2 regions of the Sedimenticola thiotaurini genome follow, and region 1 is predicted to be linked to the other one. Evidence: predicted binding sites of a transcription regulator. Region 1 holds the regulator's gene; the other holds the start of a gene.
The links. The regulator sigma-54, encoded in region 1, starts transcription at its own class of promoters, with help from an activator protein. The targets are predictions, from matches to a motif close to TGGCANGNTNCNTGCTT.

Region 1 (15,959 bases):
TCAAGATTGCGTTAAAGTCCACTTTTTCCTCGCTGCCGAATTTTTATCGGCTCCATGATTCACGCATGCATTAACTACTGAATATCTCTTTGTTCATCGCTTTGGAACGTGCATCCAGCCGACTGATGACACCCTTCTTCACCAGCTCCTGCAGATGTTGATCCAGGGTCTGCATACCGTGCGCCTGGCCGGTCTGGATGGCAGAATACATCTGCGCCACCTTATCCTCACGGATCAGGTTACGGATGGCCGGCGTACCCACCATGATCTCCCAAGCCGCGGTCCGACCGCCGCCGACCTTTTTCAGCAGGGTCTGGGCGATCACCGAGCGCAGCGACTCGGACAACATGGAGCGGACCATGGATTTCTCACCGGCCGGAAACACGTCGATAATACGGTCGATGGTCTTGGCAGCCGAGCTGGTATGCAGGGTACCGAACACCAGATGGCCGGTCTCGGCCGCGGTCAGCGCGAGCCGGATCGTCTCCAGGTCACGCAACTCGCCCACCAGGATGATGTCCGGATCCTCACGCAGTGCCGAGCGCAGCGCCTCGGCGAAGCCCAGGGTGTCCCGATGCACTTCGCGCTGGTTGATCAGACACTTTTTACTGGTGTGAACAAACTCGATGGGATCCTCAATGGTGAGGATATGGGCGTACTCGTTGTCATTCTTGTAATCCATCATCGCCGCCAGGGTGGTGGATTTACCCGAACCGGTCGGCCCGGTCACCAGCACCAATCCCCGGGGCACGTTGACGATATCCTTGAAGGTCTCGGGACAGCCCAGATCCTCCAGCGTCAGTACCTTGGAGGGAATGGTACGGAACACTGCGGAGGCGCCACGATCCTGATTAAAGGCGTTGACACGAAAACGGGCCAGCCCCGGTATCTCGAAAGAGAAGTCGGTCTCCAGAAACTCCTCATAATCCTTTCGCTGCTTGTCGTTCATGATGTCGTAGACCAGGCCATGAACGATCTTGTGATCCAGCGCCGGCACGTTGATCCGGCGGATATCCCCATCCACCCGAATCATGGGTGGCAAACCGGCCGAAATGTGTAAGTCCGAAGCTTCATGCTTGACGCTAAAAGCAAGCAGTTCAGCAATATCCATACAACCCTTCTCCCATAATCTTGTTATCGCTTAGGGTGCACCGTGACACCGTCCCCACTGCCCCGATGACACCTTCCGTTTACGGAATAGCGGCCATTATTGGGGAAACTGGTGTTTTTTGTTTTAATAACCCGGGCGGCGACCGCCTCCGACAACCTATTATAGACACACAGGCCTATCAATATCATGCCCGCTATCCAATCCCGGCTCGAAACTGTCAGACAACAGATCCAACAGGCCGTAGAGAGATACCATCGCAGAGCCGACTCAGTGCAACTGCTGGCGGTCAGCAAGACCCACCCCGCAGAGGCGATACGCCAGGCTGCCGCCGCCGGGCAAGGCCGGTTTGGCGAAAGTTACATCCAGGAAGCCCTGGACAAAATCGGGCAACTGCGCGACCTGGATATTGAGTGGCACTATATCGGCAGGATACAGGGAAACAAGACGCGAGCCATAGCGGAAAACTTCGACTGGGTTCACAGTATTGACAGTGCCAAGCAGCTTCGACGGCTGAATGACCAGCGACCGGACAATTTACCCCCCCTGAACATCTGTCTGCAGATCAAGATAGACGATGAGGAGAGCAAGGCGGGGATAACACCCCGGGAGGCCCGGGAACTGATCAACAGCATGGCCGACTACCCACGACTCACCCTGCAGGGGTTGATGACCCTGCCGGCGCCGGCGGTGGATCTGGAAGCCCAGCGCATACCATTCCGACGACTACGGGAACTCAGGGATGAACTGGCCAGTGAGGCATTGCCCCTGCCGACCCTCTCCATGGGGATGAGCGGCGACCTGGAGGCCGCGATTGCCGAGGGTTCCACCATCGTTCGCATCGGTACCGCCATCTTTGGCCCGAGGCACTATCCCGACCAGAAGTGATCCGGCGTATAACAGGCGAACCGAATGCGCTACGATATAGTGCTTAACCAGCCAAGATTACAGATCACCATGAGCGACATGAGCAGTAATACCATCACATTTATCGGCGCCGGCAACATGGCCACCAGTCTGATTGGCGGTCTGGTCGCCGACGGCTATGAACCCAAAAGCATCATTGCCAGCGATCCTGACGAAGGCAAGCTGACCGACCTGTCCGCCCGCTTTGGCATCCGCCAGGCGGCAGACAACCGCAGCGCCATCGAGCAGGCCGACGTGGTGGTGCTGGCGGTCAAACCGCAGATACTGGAGCAACTCTGCGCAGAGATCCGGGAAACGGTGCAACAGCGCCAGCCGCTGCTGGTATCGATTGCCGCCGGTATCCGGGAGGCCGACATACAGCGCTGGCTGGGGGGCGACGTCACCCTGGTGCGTACCATGCCCAATACACCCGCCATGCTGCAGTCCGGTGCCACCGTGCTCCACGCCGGCGACAAGGTTTCAACGGCCCAGCGGGATCTGGCCGAATCGATTCTGCGCGCCGTAGGCCTGACCCGCTGGGTCGATGACGAGGCACTGCTGGATACCGCCACGGCGCTCTCCGGCAGCGGCCCGGCTTACTTTTTCCTGGTCATGGAGGCAATGGAAGCCGCTGCGATCGGCAACGGCCTGCCCGCCGACACGGCGCGTCTGCTGACCATCCAGACCGCGCTCGGCGCAGCCCGCATGGCGATCGAGAGCAGCGACAGCCCTGCCACCCTGAGACAGAAGGTGACGTCACCCGGCGGCACCACCGAACGTGCCGTATCGATCCTGGAGCAGGGCAATATCAGGAACCTGTTTGAGCAGGCCATCAGCGGCGCCTGCGAACGCTCCCGGGAGCTGTCAAACATGCTGGGAAAACAGTAATGGGCAGCAACTATCTGACCGATCCACTGGCGTTTCTGATCCAGGTAGTTTTTGACCTGATCATACTGGTGGTGATGCTGCGCTTCATCCTCCAGTTGGTGCGGGCCAACTTCTACAACCCGATCTCCCAGTTCGCGGTCAAGATGACCACGCCCTTGCTGCGCCCGCTGCGCCGGATCATTCCCGGCGTGGGCGGTATCGATATCGCCTCAATCATATTGATGATCCTGCTCAAGAGCCTGGAGCTGATTCTGATCATGCTGGTGACAGGCAGTGGGGTGCAACCCCTGGCCGCCGTCGCCATCGCACTGCCTGAACTGATCAGTCTGACAATCAACTTCTTCCTGATCGCCATCCTGATCCAGGTGATTCTGAGCTGGGTCAACCCGGGCAGTTACAGCCCGGCAACCGAACTGATCGACAGCATCACCGCGCCCCTGTTGAGACCGGCGCAGCGCCTGATCCCCCCGATCGGCGGCATCGACCTCTCCCCCATGGCGGTCCTGGTGGGGCTGCAACTGCTCAAAATGCTGCTGATCCCCCCGCTGCAGATGCTCACTGCAACCCTGCTGCTCTGAGCCTGGAGAGCCACTTTGAGTGACACCTGGTATCGCTGGGACGGTGACGACCTGCTGCTGCAGTTGCGGGTTCAGCCCCGCGCCGGCAAGGATCAGTTTGTCGGGCCCTATGGGGACCAGTACAAGGTGCGCATTACCGCCCCGCCCGTGGACGGCAAGGCCAATGCGCACCTGATACGCTTCCTGGCCAAGGCATTCGGGGTCGGAAGGGACCAGGTCAGCCTGATCAACGGCGACAGCTGCAAAAACAAGGGATTCCGCATCGAAGCACCACGTAAATTCCCAATCTCCCTCACAAAACCGTAAGAAAAACTCCCCGTTTCTCTATAATTTCAAAGCAGTAGGGGCCAAACTGCCTATAATTTCTCGAATTATCATCTGGCCCTGTAGTAAGATCGGCCCATAAGAATTACAGAAGGAGCGTCCCGTGGAGCGATCGCGTCTGGAAACACAGCTGAAGGCGTACGAGCAATGGAAGGCGGATATCATTCGTACGGTCAAGCTCTACTACCGCTGGCTGAGCAAGCATCGCCTGGCAACGGACGACAGCGTGAAACGAATCCGGGAGTCTCTCGATTCACTCAGTAGTGATCGACTCACTATCGCCTTCGTGGCTGAATTTTCCCGTGGCAAGACCGAACTGATCAATGCCATATTTTTCTCCGACTTCGGTCGGCGCCTGCTCCCCTCAACCGCAGGGCGCACCACCATGTGCCCTACCGAGCTGTTCTATGATCAGCAGGCGGGCCAATCCTACGTCCGTCTGCTACCGATCGAGACCCGGCTGCAGGAGACCAGTATTCGTGATCTGAAGCGCAAACCGGCGCTCTGGGTCACCTATCCCCTGGACCTGGAGTCCGCCGATCAGATCGAAGAGTGTCTGCGGGAGGTAATCAAGACCCGTAAGGTGACCCTGGCCGAGGCGGTGCGGCTGGGCATGTATGACCCCCAGCAGCACCCCACCCAGAACCAGCCACCCGATTTTGTCGAAATCCCCAAGTGGCGCCATGCCATGATCAGCTTCCCCCACCCACTGCTGAAACAGGGGCTGACCATTCTTGACACCCCGGGCCTCAATGCCCTGGGCAGTGAGCCTGAGCTGACCCTGAAGATGCTCCCCTCGGCCCAGGCGGTGCTGTTTGTGCTGGGCGCGGACACTGGCGTCACCCGCAGCGACCTGGAGATGTGGCAGAACCACATCAAGGGTTTCCAGCGCAGCCGTCAACGGGGCCTGATCGTGGTGCTGAACAAAATCGATACGCTCTGGGACGAATTGCAGGACGAGGTCGACATCAATAATGCCATCAACCGCCAGCGCAATCACACAGCCCAGATTCTCGGCATTGACCTGAAGGCGATTTTTCCGGTCTCGGCCCACAAGGGGCTGCTGGGAAAAATCAAGGACGATCAGCAGCTGATGGAACAGAGCCGGCTACCTACCCTGGAACACTATCTGGCGCACGACATCCTCGACGCGCGACAGGAGATCATCAGGGATACCGTGACCACCGAAATCAGCCAGATGGTGGAGAATACCCAGGGCATCGTCGCCACCAAACTGAACGGCATCCAGACCCAACTGGATGAACTGCGCCAGCTCAGTGGCAAGAGTCTGGAAATGATCGAGCATATGATGGCCAAGACCCGTACCGAACAGGCCGAATACATGCAGAACGTCAACTCCTTCCAGGCCAGCCGCAAGATCCTGAAGGAGCAGGCCACCACCCTGCGGGACGCACTGGATCTGAAAAAGCTGGAGCGCTCCATCACCGCCACCCATAACGCCATGGCGGACAACTGGACCACCCTCGGCCTGCAGTCAAGCATGCGCACCCTGTTCGACGACATGCGCGCCAATATGCAGATCGTGGTGGATCAGAGCGAACAGGCGCGCAAATTGATCCGCAGTATCTACCGACGCTTCCAGAACGAGCACGGCTTCTCTGTAGTGCAACCGAAGATGTTCTCCATCATGCGCTACCGGGTGGAGTTGGAGATGCTCTACCAGGAGGCGGAGATCTTCCGTAAAAGCCCGGTTACCGCCATGACCGAGAAGCACTTCGTGGTGAAACGCTTCTTCGTCGCCATGGTGAGCCGGGCCCGGGATATCTTCTTCCAGGCCAGACAGGAGGTGGACAGCTGGCTTAGCACGGCCCTGGAACCCCTCACATTCCAGATCCGTGAGCACAAAGAGCAGATGGAGCGCCGCCTGGTGGATCTGCAGAAGATCAGCCGTTCCCGGGACACCCTGGATGCACGGGTGGGGGAGCTGAAGGCACAGCACGCTGCCGTGGCCAAGCAGTTAACCATCCTGCGTAATATTCACAACACGCTCAATAGCAGCTATCCGCTCACGGCCGAGACCCGCCCCAAGCCCAAGCTGGTGGCCGCCAGGAAAACCGCCGGCTGAGGCACCCTGCCTCCGTTGCAGAGGGATTTTCATAATCCGGCCTTTGGCGCTATCCTTTCAAAGAGGTATGGACCTTCTTCCATCCCACGGGTACAGAACTGAGGCAGCACCATGCAAGTCCGAATCTCCACCATCGCTTTACCCCTGATACTGCTGTTTATCAGCAGCCTGGCGAGCGCTGAAAACAGCACCCAGGCTGATGGCTACACCATCCATCACAACGCCATCCCAACCGCCCTTCTGGCACCGGAGGTAGCCAGTAATTACCGCATTGTGCGCAGTAAATACCGGGGACTGCTGAACGTTAGCGTTATCCGGGACATTCCGGGTACAACCGGCCAGCCGGTGACCGCCAAAGTGACCGCTTATGCCCTGAACCTGATCGGTCGGCGGCACAATATCGAACTCCGGGAGATTCGGGAGGGTGATGCCATCTACTACATCGGCGATTTCCCTATCGTTGATGGGGAGACCCTGAAGTTCACCCTGGAAGTGACCCCTGAAGGCGCCACCAGGTCGATAACTGCATCACTGAGCCAGGATTTCTACATCGACTGAGATGGGTAACGTTCTACCATTCAAAAAGATCACCGCCAGTCAACGCCACAAGGGCAACACCCTGTGCCGGCACGGCCACCATAAGTGGGTACTCGATCAATCCCAGGTGTTTGACGTGAAACAGGGCAGACTGGTCAGCCGTTATCGCTGCAGCCGTTGCAACGCCACCCGCAACCGGGCCGAATAGTCGGAGCGCCAGAGGGCACCCTGCCACACCGGCGCAGGCGCCAAGAAACTTGGACAATCCCGGCAAGGTCTGAAACAATGCCTGCGCCACTAAGAATCCGTTGAAATTTAACTCTACCATCCCCCACGAATCACTTTATGCTGCTAGATATTGCTGCCATCATCGCCGGTATTACCCTGCTGGTCTGGGGAGCCGACCGCTTTGTCATCGGCGCGTCCGGAATCGCCAGCAACCTGGGCCTGCCACCGATGATTATCGGACTCACTATCGTTGGATTCGGCACTTCGGCCCCGGAAATACTGGTCTCCGGTGTGGCCGCCATTCAGGGCAATAGCGGCCTGGCTATCGGCAACTCACTCGGTTCCAATATCGCCAATATCGGCCTGATTCTCGGCGTTACCGCCCTGATCGCCCCCCTGAATGTCCGATCTAACACCCTGCGCCGGGAGTACCCGATCCTGCTGGCGGTCAGTCTGGGCACCCTGGTACTGATGCTGGACGGTGTGCTGGGAAGGGTTGACGGCATGATCCTGTTGCTGGGACTGGTGGGGATGCTGTACGCCATGGTGCGTATCGGCATGCGCAGTCTGTCCGGTGCACCCGACCCGATCACCGCTGAAATCCTGGACGAACTGCCGGAATCGATGAGCACCGGCAAGGCGGTTTTCAACTTCTGTCTGGGTCTGGCCCTGCTGCTGTTCAGCTCCCGGATCCTGGTCTGGGGCGCGGTCAACATCGCCTCCTCCTACGGAGTCAGCGACCTGGTCATCGGCCTCACCATCGTGGCCCTGGGCACCAGCCTGCCGGAACTGGCAGCCAGTATCGCCAGCGCGCTCAAAAATGAACACGATATTGCCATCGGCAACGTCATCGGCTCCAATATGTATAACCTGCTGGCGGTTATGGCAGTACCGGGGCTGATCGCGCCCGGGCCGTTCGATCCCCTGGTATTGACCCGGGATATGCCGATGATGCTCGGCCTGACCCTGGCCCTGTTTGTCATCAGCTACGGCTTCGGCGGAAACGGGCGTATCAATCGGACTGAGGGATTCCTGCTGTTAGCCGCCTTTATCGCCTATCAGGGCGTGCTTTTCACCCAGAAAGGGGGGGCCGCCACGGTCGTCGAGCCCACCGCCTATCAACAGACAATCGAGCAGCAAAGTACATGAACAAGGATTGCACCCCCTCTCCTGAAGAGGCCAAAAAACTCCAGGCACTGGGCCTGGCTGTCATCCATAACGAGGCCGCCGCCATCCAGGCGCTCGCCGACCGGATAAATGGGGACTTCGCCCGTGCCTGCGGCTTCATGCTCAAGTGCGAAGGCCGTATTGTGGTCACCGGCATGGGCAAATCGGGCCATATCGGCAGCAAGATCGCTGCTACGCTGGCCAGCACCGGCAGCCCGGCCTTTTTTGTCCACCCGGGCGAAGCCAGCCACGGCGACCTGGGCATGATCACGGCCAAGGACGTGGTGCTGGCGCTCTCCAATTCCGGCGAGACCAGCGAACTATTGACCATACTGCCGCTGATCAAGCGTCTTGGGGTGCCCCTGATCGCCATGACCGGCAACCCGAATTCCAATCTGGCCCGGCAGGCAGACGTGCATATCGACGTCAGTGTCGAACAGGAGGCGTGCCCCCTCAACTTGGCCCCCACCTCCAGCACCACCGCCACCCTGGCAATGGGGGATGCACTGGCGATTGCCCTGCTGGAGGCCCGGGGCTTCACCGAGCAGGATTTTGCCCGCTCCCATCCCGGCGGCAGCCTGGGCCGGCGACTCCTGCTGATGGTGAGTGATGTGATGGTGACCGGCGAACAGATCCCCCGGGTGCCGGAGCAGGCCAGCCTCAAGGATGCACTGCTGGAGATGACCCGGAAAGGGATGGGCATGACCGGGGTTATCGACGACCAGGGCCGCCTCAGCGGCATCTATACTGACGGCGACCTGCGCCGCACCCTGGATCGACCGGTGGATATCCGCAACTGCAAAATCGCCGAAGTGATGACCCGGGGCAGCACCACCGCCAGTGCAGACATGCTGGCGGCGGAAGTACTCAAGATCATGCAGGAGAAGAAGATCAACTCCCTGTTTATCGTCGACGATCAACAGATGCCCATTGGCGCCTTGAACATGCACACCCTGTTGCTGGCGGGCATCGTCTGACCGGCCACTGCCCGTAGCGACTCACCCTGACTCAGCAGAAAGGATGCCTAAGATGCAGGAGATCTTGAAGCGAGCCAAACAGATCCGTCTGGTTATCTTTGACGTGGATGGTGTGCTGACCGATGGCAGCCTGTTCCTGGGTGATGACGGACAGGAGTACAAGGCGTTCAACTCCCGGGATGGTCTCGGCATGAAGCTGCTACAGAAAAGCGGCCTGGAGATCGGCATTATCACCGGTCGCACCTCCAACGTGGTGGCGCTGCGGATGGAGAGTCTGGGTATCCGGCACGTCTACCAGGGACAAGAGGATAAAGTACCGGCATTTCGGGAACTGCGCGACAAACTGGGACTGACGAATGAACAGATCGCCTACGTGGGTGATGACGTGGTGGATCTGCCGGTAATGCGCCAGGTCGGTCTGGCCATGACAGTGCGGGACGCCCATCCCCTGGTCAGGCAGTATGCACACTGGCAGGCCCAGGCAGGAGCCGGTCGCGGTGCCGTGCGGGAAATCTGCGAACTGTTGATGGAGGCGCAAGGGACCCTGGAACAGGCTTTTGGGAAGTATCTCGACTGACCCTTCAAAGTATCCGGGCAGGACATCAACCATGACTGAACAGAAAAACCTGATAATCGGCGGCATGCTGTTGTTGCTCGTGGTGGTCACCCTCTGGATAGCCCGCCAAAGCATGCAGGAGGAGGCGGAACGCACAACTCCACAACACCGGGTAGACTATTATCTGGAAGGGGTCGACTCCACCCTGATGGATCTGAGCGGGAGACCCAGTAAGCGACTGGTGGCCAATCGCATGACCCATTTCATGGATGACGACAGCACTGAACTGGAGTCACCGCGGATGACCCTGTACGACCTGGACCGTCCGCCCTGGCATGTCCGCTCGGAGACCGGTTGGCTCTCGGGTGATGGGGAGGTGCTTCTTTTGCAAGGTGAGGTTAAAATCGACCGCTTTGCGGCGCCCGGGGTCCGGCCCATGCACATAACCACCCGGGATCTGCGGGTACAGCCAAGAGACAACTATGTGGAAACCGATGCTGAAGTGCATGCGCGCAGTAACCAGGACCGTATCGATGCCAAGGGCATGCAGATCTGGCTCCAGCAGCCGATCCGCATCAAACTGCTAGCCAATGTACGAGGACATTATGAAGTCGAACCCTAAGCACCAACACAGGGCCCGCTGGTTCGCCATTACCCTGTTACTGCTGCTGTTTCCAGGGATAGCCCCCGCCCTGCAGTCGGACAAGGACCAGCCGATCTACATCGAGGCCGATGCGGTGGATATCGACGATCGGAACGGCACCAGCATCTATAAAGGGAATGTGGTACTGACCCAGGGCAGCATCGTGATGACGGCGGACCAGGTGACCGTGACCCAGCACCAGGAGCAGACCGACCAGATCGAAGCGATCGGCAGTCCGGTTACATTCCAGCAGGATACCGACAATGGCAAGGGCACCATCAAGGGCCGTGCCAAAAAGGCCGAGTACTCGGCCAACGGCGAGACCCTCAATATGATCGGTGACGCAATCCTGATCCAGGGCAAGGACACCTTCAAGAGTGACCGGATCGTCTACGACCGCGCCCGGGCCATTGTAAAGGCCGGTGCCAGCGCCAAGGGCAAGGAACGGGTCCGGGTCACTATCGGTGGCAAAAAGTAACCCGCCCATGAGTGTGCTCGTAGCTGACAAGCTGGTAAAACACTATCGCCGTCGCGCGGTGGTCAACGGGGTCTCCCTGAAGGTAGCCGCTGGCGAGGTGGTTGGGCTGCTCGGACCCAACGGTGCCGGCAAGACCACCTGTTTCTACATGATCGCCGGGCTGGTGCCGTCGGAAAAGGGCGCCATCAGCATTGATGGTCACGACATCACCGGCCTGCCGATGCATGCCCGGGCCCGGCTCGGCCTCGGCTATCTGGCCCAGGAGCCATCGATTTTCCGTAAGTTATCGGTATTCAACAATATTTTTGCCATCCTGGAGACTCGCAAGGACCTACGGCGTCCGGAACAGATCGAGGCCTGCGAGGCGCTGCTGGTGGACTTTAACCTGACCCATCTGCGGAACAATCTGGCGATGAGCCTGTCCGGGGGCGAACGTCGCCGGCTGGAGATCGCCCGCTCACTGGCGATGGAACCCCGCTTCATCCTGCTGGATGAACCCTTCGCCGGCATCGATCCGATCTCGGTCAAGGATATCCAGAATATTATCCGCTCCCTCTCCTCCCGGGGTATCGGCGTGCTGATTACCGATCACAATGTGCGGGAGACCCTCGGAATCTGCGGACGGGCCTATATTATCAGCGAGGGACAGGTCCTGGCTGAGGGTGAGCCGGAACAGATTCTGGCCAACCAGGAGGTACGCTCGGTCTACCTGGGAACAGAGTTCAGTCTGTAGCTTGACCGATGACAATTAACACTTTTTCCCCTTGTGCGCCTGTGCAGTTTTTACGCTAGAATGAAACTGTGAAAACTATACAAATTACGTACCAGATTCAGATATTCGCATGAAGCAGACGCTCCAGCTTCGCCTTGGCCAACATCTAACCATGACGCCGCAATTGCAGCAGGCTATCCGCTTGCTGCAACTTTCGACGCTGGATCTCAAACAGGAGATCCAGGAGGCCCTCGACTCCAACCTGATGCTGGAGACCGAGGAGGATAACAGTGCCCGCGAAGAGGCCCGCCAACAGGAGCAGCAGAGCGTAATCGATGGACTGAACGGCGAAAACCTGAAAGCTGACAAGGCCAACAGCAACGATCTCAATAACGAGAAAGAGATCAATGGCGAGGCCAGTTCCATGCCGGAAGAGCTGCCTGTGGACAGCGGCTGGGACGATGTCTACGACAGCACCCTGCCGCCCTCCTCCGGGATGGCCTCACGGGACTCCGGAGACAGTGACTACCTGGCCCAGCGCCGTAGCGCCCGAACCCTCTATGACTACCTCACCTGGCAGCTGAACCTGACCCCGTTCAGCGATCTCGACCGTCAGATAGCGGTTGCCATCATCGACGGTATTGATGAAGACGGCTACCTGCGGATGGAGCTGAATGAGATTCTCGACGACATGGAGGCCGACGAGATCGAACTGGATGAGATCGAAGCGGTGCTGCACCGGATCCAGCAGTTTGATCCACCCGGTGTGGGTGCCCGGGATCTGCGCGAATGCCTGCTGATTCAGCTGCGCCAGTACACCGAACCCCATCCGGCCATGGAACTTACCCTGCGGCTGGTGGATGACCATTTTGACCTGTTGGCCCAGCAGGACCACAACCAGATCAAACGCAAGCTGAAGATCGACGACGACACCCTGAAATCGATCAACCAACTGATCCGCTCACTGATTCCGCGGCCCGGCAGCCTGGTGGCTGAAACTGAGGCCCAATATGTCATCCCCGATGTGTTCGTGACCCGTCGGGATGGCACCTGGCACGTGGATCTGAATGCCGAGGCCGCGCCCAAACTGCGGGTCAACCCGGACTACGCCCGGCTGATCCGGCGCGCCGACAACAGTGAAGACAACACCTGCCTGAAAAACCACCTGCAGGAGGCGCGCTGGTTTATCAAAAGCCTGATGAGCCGCAACGAGACCCTGTTGCGGGTGGCCACCAAAATCGTCGAGCTGCAGCGCGGCTTCTTCGAGCACGGTGAAGAGGCGATGAAACCGCTGGTGCTGCGGGACATTGCCGAGGCCCTGGACCTGCATGAATCGACCATCTCCAGGGTAACGACCCAAAAGTACATGCATACCCCGCGGGGTACGCTGGAGTTCAAGTATTTCTTCTCCAGCCATGTCAGTACCGCCGGAGGGGGAGAGTGTTCCGCCACGGCGATACGCGCACTGATCAAAAAACTGATCGCTGCCGAAAAACCCAACAAACCGCTAAGCGACAACAAACTGGCCAGTATACTTGCCGATCAGGGCATTCAGGTCGCGCGGCGAACAGTAGCGAAATATCGCGAGTCCATGGCGATTCCGCCATCCAACGAGCGCAAGCGCCTCGTCTAGAGGCCCGTAACCAAGGAGCAAACCATGCAAATCAGCATCACCGGTCATCATGTGGACATCACCGAAGCCATGCGCAACTACGTGGATACAAAATTGGAGCGCCTGGAACGGCACTTTGATCATGTTGCCAAAATCCACGTCATCCTGAGTGTTGAGAAACTGCGTCAGAAAGCGGAAGCAACACTGCATGTGAATGGTGCCGATGTCTTCGCCGAGTGTGAAGAGGAGGATATGTATGCAGCCATTGATGGCCTGGTGGACAAGATCGACCGCCAGGTCAAAAAACTCAAGGAGAAAAGCACTAATCACCGCAATGGTGCAGGTATGAAGGGCATTGACCCTGCCAACGCCGAAATCTAACCCAAAAGGCACCACAATCATGTTTCCCGCAAATTTCATTAGCGTCGAACGCATCAGTGTCGCCAACCCGGCGGCCAGTAAAAAGCGCGTACTCGAAGAGGTAGCCGGACTGCTGGCCTCTGCTTCAGATGAGCTTACCCAGGGCAATGTATTCGACAAACTACTTGAGCGGGAACGATTGGGCAGCACCGGGCTGGGGCATGGCATCGCCTTGCCCCACGCCCGCGTTGCCGGCGTCACGGAAGCCCGCGGTGCCTTTGTCCAGTTGCAGTCAGGGGCGGATTTCGACGCCCTGGACCAACAACCGGTCGACCTGGTATTCGGACTGCTGGTACCGGAAGAGGCCACCGAAGAGCACCTGCAACTGCTGGCCAAACTGGCCACCCTGTTCAGTGATGAAGCGTTCTGTCAGCGGCTCAGAAAGGCCCGGGACAGCGCCAGCCTGCTACAGGAGTTCATTCTGCAGGAACCCATGCCTATCAGCGCCAGCGGCTGACCCGGAGGGCCGACGACGCAGTTCGCTTCAAGGCCCATACGATTGACCCCTTTTGTGCATCTGACCGGAGGTAACGGAGACCCCATGAAGCTGTCAATCATCACCGGACTCTCCGGCTCCGGAAAGAGTGTCGCCCTGCATACCCTGGAAGATGAGGGCTACTACTGCATAGACAATCTGCCGGTGTTCCTGCTGCCGGCCCTGGCCGGTGAACTGGTCAAGGATCAGGACAAACGGTTCCAACTGGTCGCCATCAGTATCGACTCACGCAACACGCCGGCCGAGTTCGAGAACATTTCCACCCTGCTCCACCCCCTTAAGGCCAAGAAGATCCGCTATGAGGTTATCTTCCTGGAGGCGCGGGACGAGACGTTGATCAAGCGTTTCAGCGAAACCCGCCGACGGCATCCACTGACCGGTGGAGGGCGGCCCCTGGCGGAGGCGATCAGCTATGAACGGGAGATAATGGCGCCATTTCTCAACATCGCCAATATCCGCATCGACACCAGCGAGACCAATCTGCACGAACTGCGTGATCTGATCCGCTCCCGCATCACGGAACGGCTGGACGCCAATATATCCCTGCTGTTTCAATCATTCGGTTTCAAACAGGGGATTCCCCGGGACGCGGACTTCATCTACGACGCCCGCTGCCTGCCCAATCCCCATTGGCAGCCGGCACTGCGCCCACTCACCGGCAGGGACAGCCCGGTACAGCACTTTCTCGGGGAAAACAGCGACGTTCAACGCTACAAGGAGGATCTGGTGCGCTTTCTGGAGCAGTGGATACCCCGCTTTGAAGCCGAGGGTCGCAGCTATCTGACCATCGCTATCGGTTGTACCGGGGGACAGCACCGGTCGGTCTATCTGGTGGAGCAGTTGGCCGCCCACTTCCGTACCTGTGGCCGGCAGAGCCAGATCCGCCATCGGGATCTGCCCCGGGTGGCCTCGGCCGATTCCGGTTAAGCTGTAACGAATTAGGAAAAGAACTTCCGTTTCCGGCAGTGACTACCGCAACCGGGGCCTGCACCAAGTGCGGACGGGGCATTTTGTCACTGGCGTGCATTGTGCGATATTGTTTCTCCAGATCAGGGGCTATGTGAGCTTTTTTATGGTCACCAAACAGATAACCATTATTAATCGTCTGGGCCTGCACGCCCGGGCCGCCGCCAAGTTTATTACCGAAGCAGGGCAATACAGCAGCACTATCCAGCTGATCCGCAATGGTCAGCCTGCCAATGGAAAGAGCATCATGGAGGTGATGATGTTGGCCGCCAGCCAGGGAACCGAGTTGACGCTGACAACCGAAGGAGAAGATGAGATCGAGGCCGCCAATGCCCTGGAAGCCCTGGTCAACGACCGCTTCGGAGAACCTGAATGACCTTTGCCGGCAACGGCATCGGCATAACCTCGGGTATCGCCATCGGCGAAGCCCATATTCTGCGCCCCGGCCTGCTGGAAATCGGCCCACGCCAGATCGACCCGGCCGATATTCCGGCCGAAGTGCAGCGCTTCCAGCTGGCGGTAAACGGGGCCAGGGGACGACTTCAGCAGACCCGTAAAAAGATCCCCGACAACACCCGCTCAGATATTATCGCCTTCATCGACACCCACCTGCTGATGATGAATGACGCCGCCCTGGTGGAGGTGCCGATCCAGCTGATTCGTCGCCACGCCTACGCCGCTGAATGGGCACTGCAACTGCAGCGGGAGTCCCTGGTGCAGGTGTTTGATACCATGGATGATCCCTACCTGCGCACCCGCAAGGATGATGTGGAACATGTGGTCAACCAGATCCAGATTGCCCTGCAGGAGCTGGATGAGGAAGAGAGCGATGACCTGCAAGGCAAGGTGATCCTGGCCCAGGACCTCACCCCGGCGGATACCATTGTGATGCGTCACCAGGGAATCGCCGCCTTTATCACCGAATTCGGCGGCCCTATGTCCCACACCGCCATTCTGGCCCGCAGCCTCGATATCCCGGCCATTGTCGGGGTGCACGGCATCACCCGGCTGCTACGTCAGGGTGAAACCCTGGTGGTGGATGGGGAGCAGGGGGTGGTATTGGCGGACGCCGACCCGGACACCCTGGCCCATTACCAACGACGCATCAACGCCACCCGCAACCGGACCATCCAGCTGCGCAACCTGATCGGCCGGGCCGCCACCACCCGGGAAGGGGTGCGGGTACAATTGATGGCCAATATCGAACTGCCCGAGGATATCGAAACCACCCGTCAACTACAGGCCGACGCGGTAGGGCTCTACCGCACCGAGTTTCT
Region 2 (15,959 bases), 1.4 Mb from region 1:
GTCCACGGTCACCTCGGTGGAACCGTCCCGCTGGTGGTTGGCCGAGTCAGTGCAGGCGTTCGCTTCGCCTTTGGCGCCCCAGGCTGATAACTTGGCCTGTACGCATTTCTGCGCCGTTTTGGCCTGGGTGCGGCTTTTGCTGCTTACCGACATCACGGCGATCAGTTCCGCACCGCTGTAGATGGCCGAGACAAACGAGTCGCCACAGAGGCGTTCAAACTCCCGCAGATTCTCCGCGCCGCCGTCCCCCAGGATATCCCGCGCCTCGTCGGTGAGTCTCAGCATGGATGAAACACGGGCTTCATTGACCCACCAGGGAGGGCGGGAACTGCTGTTCTCTTTCAGGGGGTAGGCGGAGCGAACCGGGTTCAGTGGTCGGGAAGGCCCGACAAACAGCACACCATTGTCCACGGTTGCGCGAATCAGCAACGAATTGGAGGAGCTGGTGACCCGGGTTTTTGCGGCGAACTTTCCCTGCGCACTGGCTGATCCCACTGCGGACTTGATCGACATGCCTGCGGAGACGCCGAGCTGTTCCATCAGTTCCGAGGAGTCGGACACGGCTTTCAGCTGCATGCGAATGGTCTGCCCCTCTTCTTTGACCGGTGCAAACCGGATGCAGCGGTTGGGGATGATCTCGGCGCGTTGTGAATCCCACCCCAGGCCCAATTCCACACCCGACTCCGGTGTCCCCATATTGACTGAACCCGCCTGGGCGGTTTGCAGAACCAGCAAAAGCACGGTGAGAGTACAGAATATGGCGGTAATTTCCATCACAGGGGCCTCTGAAGTGGTGGTGTTTTTTTATGCTGCCGATTCAGTATAGACATACCGGTTGCGGAACTACAGAAGCCGGGCCAATGGTTCGTTCTGTAACCGGCAGGGATGGTTTCCGGTTTCGTGCCGGTTAGGAAAAGAGTTGCAACAGAAGCCGTTTTTCTTCGCTGTCCGTGACGACGGCCAGGGCTGCTTTGAATGCCTGCACATTTTTATCGTGAACCGACAGCAGGCGCGCCAGCTCCCGGTTTTCATCGACACCGGGCGCGCCGCCCAGTTTGTACTTGGTTTCAAGGGCGACCAGGAAGTCAAAGTGAGCCGTCTTGCTCTGACCCATGTCGAGAAAGGCGCGGTGGGCTGTTTTTGCGGACTCGCTTAAATCATCAATGGCAGGCATGGCATTTTCCCATGGGTGTTGGAGAGGGGAGAGTATAGCGGTTGATGGTGCTGCCGTTTTACCTGTTATGGGACAGGTGCGGGGAGGCGGTTTTGAATCCTGTTGATTAAGCCGCACAAACGTCCGGGTTATCCGCTCATTAGCTTGTCGCCTATTTCCCCTTACCGGTCACTTTGCCGTATCATCCAGCCATGTCCACCATCATTTCCATTTCCAATCTTTGCAAAACCTACGAGAGTGGCCATGAGGCTCTCAAACAGGTCAATCTGGATATCGAGCAGGGCGAGATTCTCGCCCTGCTGGGTCCCAATGGCGCCGGAAAAACCACACTGATCTCGGTGATATGCGGGCTGGTGTCGCCCAGCTCCGGTTCGGTCTCCGTGGGCGGCTTCGATATCGTGGAGAACTATCGGCAGACCCGCAGTCAGATCGGCCTGGTACCGCAGGAGCTTACCCTGGCGGCCTTTGACCGGGTATGGGATACCCTCTGTTTCAGTCGTGGCCTGTTCGGAAAAAAACCGGATGACGCCTATCTGGAACAGCTGCTGAAGGATCTCTCCTTATGGGACAAGCGGAACAGCGAACTGCGTGCTCTCTCCGGGGGTATGAAGCGACGGGTGCTGATTGCCAAAGCGCTCTCCCACCAGCCGCAGATCCTGTTCCTGGATGAACCGACTGCCGGGGTGGATGTGGAACTGCGCAAGGATATGTGGCAGATCGTCAACAAGCTGCGGGACTCCGGTGTCACCATCATCCTCACCACCCACTACATCGAAGAGGCGGAGCAGATCGCCGACCGGGTTGGTGTGATCAATCACGGTGAACTGTTACTGGTGGACGACAAGGTGAACCTGATGCGGGAGCTGGGTCGGAAACAGTTGATCATCGATCTGAAAGAACCGATCAACAGGATCCCCGAATCGATGAGCGGTTATGCCCTGGAGCTTTCTGAGGATGGCCGGCAACTGATCTACACTTACGATACCCAAGCCAACAGTACCGGTATCACGGCGCTGCTGCAGGCCATGCATGCGGCCGGGTTGTCCATGAAAGATCTCAACACCACGCAAAGCTCATTGCAGGATATTTTTGTCAACCTGGTGCAGGCCGTCGAATGAATTTGCAAGCTGTAAAAGTGATCTACAAATACGAGATGCTGCGCACCTGGCATACTTTGTTCCAGAGTATCGCATCGCCGGTCATATCCACGGCGCTCTATTTTATCGTATTCGGTTCTGCCATCGGTTCCCGTATTCAGTCGGTTGATGGAGTCTCCTACGGTTTGTTTATTGTGCCGGGCCTGGTGATGTTATCGGTTCTCACCCAGAGTGTTTCCAATGCATCCTTCGGTATCTTCTTCCCCAAATTCAGTGGCACGGTCTATGAAGTGATGTCGGCCCCGATCTCGTTTTTTGAGATCCTGCTCGGCTATGTGGGAGCGGCCGCCACCAAGTCCCTGATCATCGGCAGCATAATTCTGATTACCGCCAGCTTCTTCGTGGAACTGCGTGTCGATCACCCGGTCTGGATGGCCCTGTTCCTGGTCCTGACCTGTATCTCGTTCAGTCTGCTGGGTTTTATTATCGGTCTCTGGGCCAACAACTTCGAGAAGCTGCAGGTGGTGCCCCTCCTGATCATTACGCCGCTGGTGTTTCTTGGCGGTACCTTCTACTCGGTCAGCATGTTGCCACCCCTGTGGCAGACCATCACTTTGTTAAACCCGGTGCTCTACCTGGTGAGCGGGTTTCGCTGGAGCTTTTTTGGCGTGTCGGATGTCAATGTCGGCATCAGCCTGGGCTTTATCCTGCTGTTTCTCGGGATCTGCTCCAGTGTGGTGTGGTGGATGTTCAAAACCGGATATCGTCTGAAACAGTAGTTTAGCCGCGGCAACTTCCGGGACGGCCGCCTCCTCATCAGCACTCCCTGCCGGGGCTGTTAGCTAACCCGCTTTCCCCCTCTTCAGCCCCGTCACCACGCTTCCGGTAAACCGGAGGATCAGGGCGAATCGCCCCTATTGATCTATTTCGCCATCGCATAGTCCCATCAGGGGCCGGTCCTGCTGGTTGCTGGGGCACTGTTCAGGCAGCCGCAGTCGGCTTTTGCTGGGAAAAATAGCTGGGAAAGCTGGGTCAAACAGAGCCGGCTATTGGCTATTCCGCTGGAGGGTTGGGATGAAATACTGAAGGATTTTGTAGGGAATACGCTAACGCAGCCTAAGGAAAACCACCATGCTTTAAATTACTTTTGCTAATAGCCCTATCACTGGCTATCTGTTCCAATGCACGAACAAAAAGCAGAAATGACAAAAATCTGCAATAAGTCATCTATTTGACACAAACCACCAAAGAGCCATACATATGAGCAATGTATATCATCGCATAGGGTTGTTGGCTGTTCTCTTCCTATTTTCCACTATATCCAACGCAGTCACGTTAACCTGGGTAGGTTGCGGAATAACTAAAAAGGCTTTCATGCAGGAGTTGGTGATCGCCTATAAAAAGAGTACCGGTGTTGAGATTGTGCTGGAGGGTGGCGGCGCCACCAAAGGTATCAGATCCACCTCGGAGCACTCGGCGGATATGGGCGGATCCTGTCGCTACCGGATCAAAGGGGAGGCCCCCGAATCCAAAATCTCTTTCAATCCCGTCGCCTGGGATGCCCTGGTCGCCATTGTCCACCCGGATAATCCACTGAACTCCATCACCATGGAGCAGCTCCGGTCACTCTATCGTGGCGAGATCAAAAACTGGAAGCAGCTCACTGGCGAGAGCCGACCGTTGAAGCTGGCAGTCCGCCGCGGCAAGATCTCCGGAGTGGGGCTGACGATAAGACAGCTTGTGTTCAACGATCCTGACATGGATTTCCCCCAGATCAATGTTTACAAGTCATCCGGTCCCCTGGAAGAAGCTATTGAAAATGACGTAAACGCGATCGGTATGACCGGCATCAGCAGCGCCCGGAAACGGAATGTAAAAATCCTCCAGCTGGACAACAAGGAGCCCAGCTTTGAGAACATCAAATCCGGTCACTACTTGCTGTATCGGCCGCTCTACCTGGTGATCGACAAGGAGAGTGAAAATGCCGCTGAGCTGAAAAACTTCCTCAAGTTTGCCCACTCAAAGGCCGGCAGGGATGTGATCCGCAAGAATGGTGTGGTGCCTTACCTGGAAGCGCTTGGGTTGAGCATTAAGCAGCAGATTCAGTGGAAAAATGCCCGGAACCAAGCGGGTGAGTAAGTTCTGATACTCGCTGGAATCTACAGCTTCGCTGCCATCAGCCGATGTGGTGTGGAGCTTGATGGATAAACTCCGGTCCTGGATTACCAGGCCGGAGTTTTTCAGATAATTCCGGGTCTGGCTCAATCCGCCCTCTGCATGGCTCAGAAGCCCTGCTCACTATCGTAGTCTGTAGCCCAGTCCCGTTTACCGTTGTTGTAGCAATCATCGCAAGTAAACTGTTCTCTGCTGGAGCGCCAGCCGATGGCGTGCTCCACCTCGAATGATCGGCCGCAGTGTTTACACGGGGGTGTTTTGTTTGCCATCTCTCCGTAGCCGGATAAGGTTACACCAGTCCCGAGACGATCTTGATGGCAGTCGCCAGCAGTACCATTGCGATGATGTATTTGAGTTGTCCGCTTTTCAGTTTTTCGCTCATCAGCCAGGCTCCCAGGGCGGCGCCCAACGCTGAGGCAAGGCCGGTGACACCCACCAGGGCATAGTCCATTTCAGAGAGTGTTGCATGGGCAAAAAAGCCGGTCAGAGAGGCGAACACAACGACGAAAGAGGCGGTGGCGGAGGCCCGCTTGGGTTCAACCCCGGAACCGACCAGTGTGGGCACGATAATACTGCCGCCGCCAACCCCCAGTAGTCCGCCGACAAAGCCCGCAACCCCGCCAAGGCCCATGCCACGAAACAGCTGGCTGCCTGGCGTGATAGTGGCCGGTGCAGGTTTTGGAGAGTAGATCAACATCATGAGACTGGCGAAAATCAGGAAACCGGAAAACATCCATAACAACAGTTGACGATCCAGGCCCTGGCTGACGCTTACGCCAACTGGTGACAGTGCCACGGCCACAATCAGTATCGGGACGGCCAGGCGCCATTCCACCAGGCGTTTGCGGATAAATGTGGTGGTGGAAACGCTGGTGGAAATGGCGTTCAGCAGCAGTGCGGTAGCCATAGCGGCATGGATCTCCACGCCCAACGCCAGAAATATTGGTACCAGGATAAATGCCGCCCCGACGCCGGCCATTGCCATGATGGCGGTGAGGCAAAATGTGGCAATGGCGGCGATGGTAAGCATAATAACCGTGGCTTAAATTGGCTCCTGAAATGGCACTACAAAGGCCACGGGCCGGGTGAATTCGGCCTGAGCGATTTAGCAGCAGCCGGTGTGGAAACATCCGGAACCAGGCGATCTCCTTGAGAGCCTGGTGAGCTAATATCTCACCTCGTTAACGGCTGTGTCAGGTTTTTTTGACCGGGATAACGCCGACAACAGGTTGAAGTTGCGATGGGTAGCGTGGATGGTTTGCTTCATGGTTGTTCGTCCAAGATCGATCTGCAGGTCAACCGATTGCGTGGCCCAGGTTAGCAGCAGGGTACAGAGATCGAACAGGTTGGTCTGAGCCGGCGAGACAGTGTCGGATCTCTCCTTGGGTAGGTCTGTTTCAGCAATCAGTACTTCACCATCATAGCGGGTGTCGATGATCCGGCAAACTTTACGGATCAGGGCCTGTATCTCCTGGTTGTGCGCCAGGCATTCGAACCGAAAACGGGCGATATCGCGTTCCAGCGCCGCGTCTACCAGGCGATCCAACAGGAGATGTCCGATCCCTTGGCCCTGCATGTGATCGGCCACAGTGATAGCCACTTCAGCGCATTCATCATCGTCGCGAATGCGAATTGCGCGGGCAATGCCCAGCCCGTTGCCCTCCCTGCCCGACTCGTCGAGTTCGACCGCGGCGATGGCGAAGTGGTCGTATCCATCGGTCTCAGTGAAATAGCGTAGTTCCGCTTCTGAGAGTGAGGCCTTGGCGGCAAAGAAACGTTTATGGCGGGAGAGGGCCGAAAGCTCGGAAAAAGCCCGTTCCATTTCCTGCTTGTCGGAGGGGCGAACCAGGCGCAAACGGATTTGCCGGCCATTATCCAGTTGGACCGAATCAGCGTAGTGTTCCGAAAAGTGGAGTTCCTGTTGCATTTGCATGACCTCCCGATCAGGTTGAAATAGGCCGCAATTAGTGGCCTATTGTGCGATGCAACATAAATATAAGCAATAGAAAAAGCTAAGATAGTCAATTAATTAGGGATCAGCTCATGGAACAGGTATCCGTTAACAAATGATTTGGAACGGAACGGTTTTAGAGCTGTCTGAGGCCAAATCCAGGTGTGCAGGAAAATAGATCACGCGCTATACGGCCGGATCAAACGGCTTTGCGAACAACAGGCGGCGTGTCCATCGACACCGTTATTAGGGTGAAATGAGGGTGCTTACCCTGTTCAACTGTTATTCCCCAGGTTTCACTAGGCGAACAAACCCTGGGCCAGGGTATTTGCATCAGTTGGAGAGATGCTTCCAACATCGGAGCTCAGGCTTCCACAATCTATCCGCCGTTCCACCTTCCCGTACCATCGACCCACTTACCCTACCGGGATTGGCAACAACGTAGCACTCCCGACAATTCCCCCTCTTTTGTCGTCTACATAACCATGCATGGCTCTTCAGAAATAATAAAAACCAAGAATAAACAGATAGATAAGTGACTGAATTCAAGCGGGCACACTCTTTGCTTCTGATCAGTTCAGTGTTGTTTCAAGCCTTGATGAGGCGTTGATCAGGAGATCCGGTGATGGAGTTGACGGTATTAGGTCAAACGGCAGGCCAGGTGGCAGATGAGGTTTCCGGGGGGGGTTGCAGTTCTTCCGGGTGCGGTGGCAGCAGTGATCAGCTGTCTCATCTGCCCGAGCATATACGCGAGAAGGTGCACAACCATCCCTGTTACTCCGAGGAGGCGCATCACCACTTCGCCCGCATGCATGTGGCGGTGGCGCCGGCCTGCAATATCCAGTGTCACTACTGCAACCGGAAATATGACTGCTCCAACGAGTCCCGTCCCGGTGTGGTGTCAGAACTGCTGACGCCGGATCAGGCGGTCAGGAAAGTGATGGCAGTGGCGGCCAATATTCCCCAGATGACGGTGTTGGGCATCGCCGGACCCGGTGATCCCCTGGCCAATCCGGAGCGCACTTTCGAAACTTTTCGCCAGCTCACCGAAAAGGCGCCGGACATCAAGCTCTGTGTCTCCACCAACGGACTCTCCCTGCCGGAGCAGGTGGATGAGCTGTGCAAGCACAATATCGACCACGTCACCATCACCATCAACTGTGTCGATCCGGACGTGGGGGCCAAGATCTATCCCTGGATCTTCTGGAACAACCGGCGCATCAAGGGTCGCAAGGCGGCAAAGATCCTGATCAGGCAGCAGCAGAAAGGACTGAAGATGCTCACCGAACGGGGCATTCTGGTAAAGGTCAATTCGGTGATGATCCCCGGTGTCAATGACCAGCATCTGGAAGAGGTGAGCAAGGTGGTGAAGGCCAACGGTGCTTTCCTGCATAACGTGATGCCGCTGATTGCCGAGGCGGAGCATGGCACCTTCTACGGCGTCATGGGGCAGCGTGGTCCCACCCACAGCGAGTTGCAGGCGTTGCAGGATAAGTGTGCCGGCGACATGAACATGATGCGTCACTGCCGTCAGTGTCGTGCCGATGCAGTGGGCATGCTGGGCGAGGATCGGGGCGACGAGTTCACCATGGACAAGGTTGAGAACATGGAGGTGGATTACGCGGCGGCCATGCAGCGACGTGCCGAGTACCAGGCCGCCGTGGAGGCCAACCGGGAGGCGCAGAAGCGCCAGAGCGGAGAGACCTTTGTGGCACTCTCATCCATACAGGTGAAGAAGCGGGAGACCCGACCGGTGTTGATGGCGGTCGCCACCAGTGGCGGCGGAGTAATCAACCAGCACTTTGGCCATGCCAAAGAGTTCCTGGTCTACGAGGCCTCCATGACCGACGTCCGTTTTATCGGCCATCGCAAAGTGGATCTCTACTGTAGCGGTGGTGACACCTGCGGTGACGCGGAGACCACCTTGCAGAAGATCATCCGCACCCTGGATGGGTGCGAGGCGGTGCTCTGTTCCAAGATCGGCTACGAACCCTGGGAGCAGCTGGAGTCAGCCGGAATAGAGCCAAATGGTGAACACGCCATGGAGCCGATCGAGGAGGCCGTAGCGGCAGTATACGCCGAGATGGTGAAGCGCGGCCTGGCCGATAAAAGCGCAACACCTGACCGTTTGCAGGCGGGTGCCTGAGGAGCAATAGCATGGCTTATGAAATTATTGATAGTTGCGTCAACTGCTGGGCCTGCGAACCGCTCTGCCCCAGCCAGGCAATCTCCGAACAGCGACCCCATTTCCGGATAGATGCGAAAAAGTGCACCGAGTGCGAGGGGGACTATGCCGATCCCCAGTGCGTCAGCATCTGTCCCATCGAGGGGGCCATCCTGAATCCGTTTGGCGAGGCGGCCAACCCGCCCGGTTCGCTCACCGGTATCCAGCCGGAGCGCATGGCTCAGGTGATGGCGGAGATCCAGGCCCGTTAACCACAATAGGAGCAGCCCGTGTCCACGATCAGCAACTTCAAGAGCACCCCATCCACCGCCCCGGTTTCAATCCGTTGTCGACGCTGGCTGCATGGGTTGCGACAACGGCCATCAGCGGGAGTCCAACCGGCCTGGACCCACTTGCCGCATCGCCTGTGGCAGCGCAACTCTGCTCTGCTGGTGCTCCTGCATGAGCGGCAACCGGACCTTGTCCCATGACCCGGTTATGGTTTTATGAAAAGCCGGGCTGTGTCGGTAACCGGGAGCAACTGGCACTGCTCCAGCGTCTGGGCTACCAGCCGGAGGTGCGGAATCTGTTGAGTCAGCCCTGGACAGTGGAGACTCTGCGGCCGTTTTTCGGCAGTAAACCGGTATCTGAATGGTTTAACAGCACCGCTCCGGCGGTCAGAAACGGGGCGATCGAGATTGCCCGGCTGGAGCCGGACCAGGCTCTTCGGCTGATGCTGGCCGAGCCGCTGCTGATCCGCCGGCCGCTGTTGCAGTACGGCTCGTTCCGGCAGTCCGGATTTGAGTCCGGCCCGGTGTTGATCGCCCTGGGTATTCCGACGGATCTGTTAACCGACCTGAACAGCTGCCCGGTAGAGGCGGACAGGGCGGCCTGTGCCGTGATCGATCTGTAGGGGCAGGAGAGTTTATCGCAGCGAGGTTTTACACCACAGGTGAGCAGCAATGGCGAAAGCAAACATTACCTTTGAAGATATTGATCGCACTGTCAGCGTGCCGGCCGGTACCCGGGTCATAGAGGTTTCCGAGCAGGTTGGCGCCGGTATTGTCTACGGCTGCCGGGAGGGCGATTGTGGTACCTGCATCATGCATGTTCAGGAGGGTTGGCATAACCTCACCGAGCCCAGTGTTCTGGAGGAGAAGGTGCTAAAGGAGAACATGGCGGGACGGCATGACCGACTCGCCTGCCAGGCACAGATCATTGGTGACTGCCGTATCAAACCGACCTGATCGAAACGGAGTTCCGCATGGCGCTGATTAAATGCCGATACATATTCCAGGCTGGACCGCTGGTCCCCGGCTTCGTGGGTGTTACCCTGTTGCGCTGTCTGCGCCGGGACGGGAACCGAACAATGCTGAGCGCAGTCAAGGCGGATGAATCGCTGGCATCAATATATACCGCCCTGATGGCCCAGCGTCGCGGGGAACCGGCTGAAGAGAACCTGGCCCGCATGCTCGCCTCCTGGTCGCTGGGTCGGGGCGTGCTGCCCGACTGGTTGGGGCTGGGTGAGCTGCGTTACCGGCAGTTGATGGCACGCCATTTCCCCGGCATCGATCCCGACCGATTGGCCCACTTTGGCCGGCCATTGGCGCCCGATCGTGACGACGAGCAAGCGGAGCTGCTGAGTCTGCTGCTGGCCCATCGCAGTGGTATCACCTCCTCGGAGAAATGGATTGCCGGCATTGTCACTGCCGGCTGCCTGGGGAGCGATCACCTGTGGCAGGACCTGGGGTTGTGGAGCCGCCCCGATCTGACCCGGCTGATGCTGGACCACTTTGCACCGCTTGCCCGGCGCAACGACAGGAACATGAAATGGAAACGCTTCCTCTACAAGCAGTTGTGCGAGTCCGAGGGGATCTATGTCTGCCGCTCACCCAGTTGCGAGGTCTGTATTGATTACGCCAACTGCTTTGAGCAGGAGTAGGACGACAGCAGGTTGCCGGGGATGGACGAGCAGATCGGCGGCAGTGATGGTTGCCGGGGTGGACACAACCCACGGGGGAGTGAAGGACGATGAACAGATCACTCTCCATTGAACAGCGGGCCATCGGTGCCTACCTGGGGCTGGCGGTCGGGGATGCCCTCGGTGCCACCACCGAGTTTCTCACCCCCAATGAAATCCGTGACCGTTACGGTGTGCATGACAGCATCATCGGTGGCGGTTGGTTGCATCTCAAACCCGGCCAGGTGACCGATGATACCGGCATGAGTCTGGCCCTGGGGAAGGCGATACTGGCGCAGGGGGGCGTCCAGGCGGTACCGGTGGCGCGGGCATTCAGTGACTGGATGCGCAGCAAGCCGGTGGATATCGGCCACACGGTACGGCGCGGCATTGTGCACTTCCGGGACAGCGGTGTGCCCGCCGTGCCCGAGAACGAGTTCGATGCCGGAAACGGTGCCTGTATGCGTTCCCTGCCGGTCGCTATCGCCTACTGGAACGCCCCGCCTGAGCTGCTGCTGGAGGCGTCCCGTATCCAGTCCCACATCACTCACAACAATCCCCAGGCCGATGCGGGTACCGAGGCGGTACTGCACATGCTGGTCGCCGCCTTTCGGGGCGAACCCTTATCGACCCTTCAACAGATTGCCGGACAACTGGTAGCGCAACAGCCCGCGTACCGTTTTGACAGGCGGCCGGTGCAGAATCCCGGTGGCTGGATCGTGGAGACCCTGCAGGCGGTGTTTCAGTCCCTGTTCAACCAGGGTACGTTGGAAGCGATATTGATCGACGTAGTGAACCGCGGGGGCGATGCGGATACCACCGGCGCCATCGCCGGCATGCTGGCGGGTGCCTGTCAGGGCGTCGAAGCCATTCCGAGACGCTGGCTGCGGGCGCTGGATCGGGACGTGCGCAGCGCCTGCGAACAACAGGCGCTGGCGTTGTTGGAGTTGGCGGCAACCGCCCGGTGGGCCGGGCCGGAATCCGCAGTGTCGAATTAATACAATTTCTGTCCTTCTGTGTAACGTCCACCCTACGGGGGAGTGCGGCTGTTGTCCATCCAACCCGGGTGGGCATGTTTTCTATGCCCACGGGGGAAGCGCGGTACGGATTGCAGCGTGGGCACCATGTACCCATCCTACAGGAGTGCGGCTGTTGTCTATCCAGCCCGGTAGGGTGGGCATGTTTTTTATGCCCACGGGGCACCTGGCTACCGGTTACCGTGCAGTTTAAGATGCGCCGCCAGGGCGCTGTCCATGGTGCGGGCATGCAGATCGAACCAGCCAGGCAGGTGGTTTGTTACATAGTCCCGGCCCATGGCGAGGGAACCCCGGGCGACTTTCTCAGCAAAGCGATCCAGCTCCCCCAGCACCCGCTGATGTTCATCCATGTGTTCACGAATGGCGGGGAACCGGTACAGCTCCATCAGTTGCCCTTCCGATTCAAAATGGGCATGGGTGTGTCGAACCAGTTGTTCAAACAGCCTGATAAAATTGTCCCGCTCCGATTCGGCAAGCTGATTGACCAGGGAGATGAACTCGTTGTGGGTCTGGTCCATGATCTTTACGCCGAGTCGGTAGCAGGGGTTATCGGGTTTGATAATCGGCTGCACGGACAGCGCTCCGGTGTTGGTCGGTATGCCAGGGTGACGGTGTGCGCCTGGGGTGTGGTGTGGATCGGGGACAGGGAGATCGGTCCGGCGGATAGCCGGTCAGTCTCCCGCCCGGTTCTGGTTCAGATCCGCTGTTCATTCCGTAACGGCAACGTTGCGCAGTGCTGCGCCGACATCCCGGCAGCGGCCATCAACTCGCCCACCTCGGCTTCGATGATGTGGATATTCATCCGCTTGCAGAAACGGCGCTCCTTGTCGTTGGGTTCGGCAATCAGCGCCCAGCCGGCCGGTTGGGCCGCATCGTAGATCATGTCCGACAAAACCATCCGTTCCGTATCCCGGGTCATGCGCAGACCGATGAACAGGTACTGTTTTCCGCGCCGGTACTGCTTGACGAAACCGGGAATGGCGAAGCCACCCATCAACTCGGTGATGTAATCCACATAGTCGGCATCCGAGGCGATATAGGTGGCGTCCGGCAGCGGGCTGCCCATCGGTTTGAACAGGATCGGCAGCGATGGATCCACCGCTTCCTGGGGGATCTCCCCGGCGGAGTAAGTGGTACCGTCGTAGTGATGGATACGAAACCGGTAGTCGGTGCCGGCAACACGGGAGATGCCGCGAATCAGGGTATGGGGACGATCAGCGTAGTGCTGCTGCAGCTGGCTGTCCCGGTTGATGTCGATCACATAGGGGGTGTGGATATCCGCCAGCCACTTATGCAGTGGTGAAGGACTCCAGCGGGTATCGCCATACAGGGTGTCGAGGAACCGGTTGACGGCGCTGCGTCCCCGTTTCAGTTCGATATCCATGGCGGCCCGGGGGAATTCATACATCAACCGCGGTGCCATGGGATTGCCGTTGTTCATGGCCAGGATCAGGCTGTCACTGTCGGCCGGGATCGGTTCGCCCGTGTCCAGGTGAGTCACGCCTTCCAGTGCACCGGGTCCCAGGTAAGGCACAATATCGCCGCTGGTGATGCCCTCGATGAGCGTCAGCATAGTTGTCTCTGCCATGTTTGGTACTCCTTGACTAGTGGGTATTAGCTGTCAGGAGCAAGAGCCGGGCCAAATGGGGTGTTGGCTGTTGGAACAGTAACTTAGCTGTTTTTCTGTATGGCGGGGCAGGGACAATTGTCGGGTTTCCTACACCGTTTCTGCTAGAAAGCGCTCAGGTTCACCTCGTACACGCCGCCGATCACCAGGTACTCATCTTCGCCACTCAGGCGGCCCGGCAGCAGGCCCGGCAGGTAGGCCAGCTTGCTCAGGGGTATGGCGGCTTCCAGGATATAGTCACCAAACTCGTCGGCCCGTTCCCGGTTGCCGGTAAAGGAGTTGATGTTATTCAGTACCAGAATGTAACGATGTCGGCCCGGTTGATGCAGCACTTCGTGTTCATTGATTCGATTAATGCCACGGTACAGGGTGAGATGGGTCTGTCCGGGAAACTGCCGGGCTATCTCGTACTGGCAGTAGGTGTAGAGCAGATCGAGCTGGGACTCCAGCGCGTTGGTGTTGTACAGCCCCTGGGTGCGGGCCGCCAGGTAAGCCTGGTAGGGGAGCGAGTTGATATCCCCCACCGGTCCCTGGTGGTTGCGTGGCAGGAGGCCGAAGCGGGACTCCACCCAACCTTTTAATACAGCCGCCTCTTTACTGTCGGGATCGAACAACCAGCCGCGCAGAATGCGCAGGTAATCGGCCCGGCCCCGGTGCTTCTTGCCGGGGCGTTCGGGCAGGCCGGCCTCTTCCGGGTGATCCAGTAGAAACCCGGAGCGCATGTAATCCTGAAAATTTTCCGCTCGCCGGGTGGCATCGTCGATCCCATCCAGGCTCTGGAACAGGGCGTCGTGCAACTCCGCCACGCCGTCCAGGGAGAGCGGCGCCGGGTGGTGCTGGAAAGTAAGGCTGCCAAGGATCACCGGCGGCAGATTGCAGTGGTTGAGAGAGCTTCTGGCGTGGGCCGGGAGCGAGGCGTCAGCCGCTGTGGTTTGTCTGTATTCATCCATACATTTTATTGGGTTTGTCGCAAACCCGACCCTCTTGGTCGGTTCCTTGGCGTTGAAAAATAGTTAATAAATACAGTTAGTTAACTTCTTTATCTGTTTTTGGCACAGGCTTTGCTCAATACCCGTTGTGCAGGTGATACAGCGTATTCAATCACCACTGACTTTAACAACGAGTAAGGAGATCGACATGGCACTGCGTCAATGTGCAATTTACGGTAAAGGTGGTATCGGCAAGTCTACCACGACCCAGAACCTGGTGGCTGGTCTGGCCGAACTGGGTAAAAAGGTAATGATCGTCGGTTGCGATCCGAAGGCGGATTCCACCCGTCTGATTCTGCACTCCAAGGCGCAGAATACCATCATGGAGATGGCTGCCGAGGCCGGTACCGTCGAGGATCTGGAGCTGGAAGATGTGCTCAAGGTGGGCTATGGCGATATCAAGTGTGTCGAGTCCGGTGGTCCGGAGCCCGGCGTCGGTTGTGCCGGCCGCGGTGTGATCACCGCCATCAACTTCCTGGAAGAGGAAGGCGCCTACGAGGAAGACCTGGACTTCGTTTTCTATGACGTGCTGGGTGACGTGGTATGCGGCGGATTCGCCATGCCGATTCGCGAGAACAAGGCCCAGGAGATCTACATCGTCTGCTCCGGCGAGATGATGGCCATGTACGCGGCCAACAACATCTCCAAGGGTATTGTGAAATACGCCAACTCCGGTGGCGTGCGCCTGGCAGGTCTGATCTGCAACAGCCGTAATACTGCCCGCGAGGATGAGCTGATCATGGAGCTGGCCCGTCAGCTGGGTACCCAGATGATCCACTTTGTACCCCGTGACAACGTAGTGCAGCGTGCCGAGATCCGGCGTATGACCGTGATCGAGTACGACCCTGAAGCCAAGCAGGCGCAGGAGTACCGTAACCTGGCGCAGAAGATTATCGATAACCAGAACTTTGTCATCCCCACACCCATCACCATGGACGCGCTGGAAGAGCTGCTGATGGAGTTCGGCCTGATGGATGAGGAAGACGAGAGCATCATCGGCCAGAAGGCCGCCGCCGAGGCGTAAGGTGGATGACCCCTTCAGGGGGGTGAGCATCGCTGTCGGTTGGGCTGTGAATGCCCACAGCCGGTTTTTGAAAACGACCCGGCGTGTCGGGGTTGCCCCCCGGCCCAACTGACGGCTTCTTTCACGACCCCGCGTATCCACGGATTAGTGGTGCCGGGAGAAGGAGACAAACTATGTCAACAATGACACGCGAAGAGACAGCAGCCCTGATCCAGGAGGTGCTGGAGGTTTACCCAGAGAGTGCACGGGAAGAGCGTGCCAAACATCTCACGGTCAATGACCAGTCGGTGGAACAGTCGAAAAAGTGCATAACCTCCAACCGTAAATCCCAGCCGGGTGTGATGACTATCCGGGGTTGCGCCTATGCCGGCTCCAAGGGTGTGGTGTGGGGACCGATCAAAGACATGATCCACATCTCCCACGGTCCGGTTGGCTGTGGACAGTATTCCCGCGCCGGGCGGCGTAACTACTATGTCGGCACCACCGGTATCAACACCTTCGGCACCATGAACTTCACCTCGGATTTCCAGGAGAAGGATATTGTCTTCGGCGGCGACAAGAAGCTGTCCAAGATCATGACTGAGATCGAGCAGCTGTTTCCGCTCAACAAGGGTATTACCATCCAGTCAGAGTGTCCCATCGGCCTGATCGGTGACGACATCGAAGCGGTCGCCAAAAAGGCCACCACCGAGATCAGCAAACCGGTGGTGCCGGTGCGCTGTGAAGGTTTCCGGGGTGTCTCCCAGTCCCTGGGACATCAC

Region 2: AAY24_RS16610 (SIR2 family protein) is a predicted target of sigma-54. The motif match lies at 13,184-13,200, and genes of this name have one in related genera.

The regions. Positions count from the first base shown of each region.
Region 1 is NZ_CP011412.1:2,156,619-2,172,577, forward strand. Features, by position in the region: gene AAY24_RS09795 (PilT/PilU family type 4a pilus ATPase) at 1-22, opposite strand, end outside; gene AAY24_RS09800 (type IV pilus twitching motility protein PilT) at 71-1,111, opposite strand; gene AAY24_RS09805 (YggS family pyridoxal phosphate-dependent enzyme) at 1,298-1,996, shown strand; gene proC (pyrroline-5-carboxylate reductase) at 2,021-2,902, shown strand; gene AAY24_RS09815 (YggT family protein) at 2,902-3,480, shown strand; gene AAY24_RS09820 (DUF167 family protein) at 3,496-3,786, shown strand; gene AAY24_RS09825 (dynamin family protein) at 3,908-5,890, shown strand; gene AAY24_RS09830 (DUF4426 domain-containing protein) at 6,002-6,448, shown strand; gene AAY24_RS09835 (hypothetical protein) at 6,450-6,635, shown strand; gene AAY24_RS09840 (calcium/sodium antiporter) at 6,773-7,804, shown strand; gene AAY24_RS09845 (KpsF/GutQ family sugar-phosphate isomerase) at 7,801-8,799, shown strand; gene kdsC (3-deoxy-manno-octulosonate-8-phosphatase KdsC) at 8,852-9,376, shown strand; gene lptC (LPS export ABC transporter periplasmic protein LptC) at 9,408-9,977, shown strand; gene lptA (lipopolysaccharide transport periplasmic protein LptA) at 9,961-10,476, shown strand; gene lptB (LPS export ABC transporter ATP-binding protein) at 10,484-11,209, shown strand; gene AAY24_RS09870 (RNA polymerase factor sigma-54) at 11,319-12,821, shown strand; gene hpf (ribosome hibernation-promoting factor, HPF/YfiA family) at 12,846-13,181, shown strand; gene AAY24_RS09880 (PTS sugar transporter subunit IIA) at 13,201-13,677, shown strand; gene rapZ (RNase adapter RapZ) at 13,762-14,643, shown strand; gene AAY24_RS09890 (HPr family phosphocarrier protein) at 14,789-15,058, shown strand; gene ptsP (phosphoenolpyruvate--protein phosphotransferase) at 15,055-15,959, shown strand, end outside.
Region 2 is NZ_CP011412.1:3,594,583-3,610,541, forward strand. Features, by position in the region: gene AAY24_RS16540 (hypothetical protein) at 1-777, opposite strand, end outside; gene AAY24_RS16545 (hypothetical protein) at 908-1,174, opposite strand; gene AAY24_RS16550 (ABC transporter ATP-binding protein) at 1,366-2,292, shown strand; gene AAY24_RS16555 (ABC transporter permease) at 2,289-3,050, shown strand; gene AAY24_RS16560 (substrate-binding domain-containing protein) at 3,646-4,410, shown strand; gene AAY24_RS16565 (sulfite exporter TauE/SafE family protein) at 4,736-5,476, opposite strand; gene AAY24_RS18660 (GNAT family N-acetyltransferase) at 5,612-6,373, opposite strand; gene nifB (nitrogenase cofactor biosynthesis protein NifB) at 7,023-8,543, shown strand; gene AAY24_RS16580 (4Fe-4S binding protein) at 8,555-8,833, shown strand; gene AAY24_RS19320 (hypothetical protein) at 8,852-9,052, shown strand; gene AAY24_RS16585 (ArsC/Spx/MgsR family protein) at 9,049-9,474, shown strand; gene AAY24_RS16590 (2Fe-2S iron-sulfur cluster-binding protein) at 9,524-9,808, shown strand; gene AAY24_RS16595 (nitrogen fixation protein NifQ) at 9,826-10,503, shown strand; gene draG (ADP-ribosyl-[dinitrogen reductase] hydrolase) at 10,593-11,519, shown strand; gene AAY24_RS16605 (bacteriohemerythrin) at 11,729-12,130, opposite strand; gene AAY24_RS16610 (SIR2 family protein) at 12,253-13,146, opposite strand; gene AAY24_RS16615 (NAD(+)--dinitrogen-reductase ADP-D-ribosyltransferase) at 13,290-14,135, opposite strand; gene nifH (nitrogenase iron protein) at 14,323-15,198, shown strand; gene nifD (nitrogenase molybdenum-iron protein alpha chain) at 15,372-15,959, shown strand, end outside.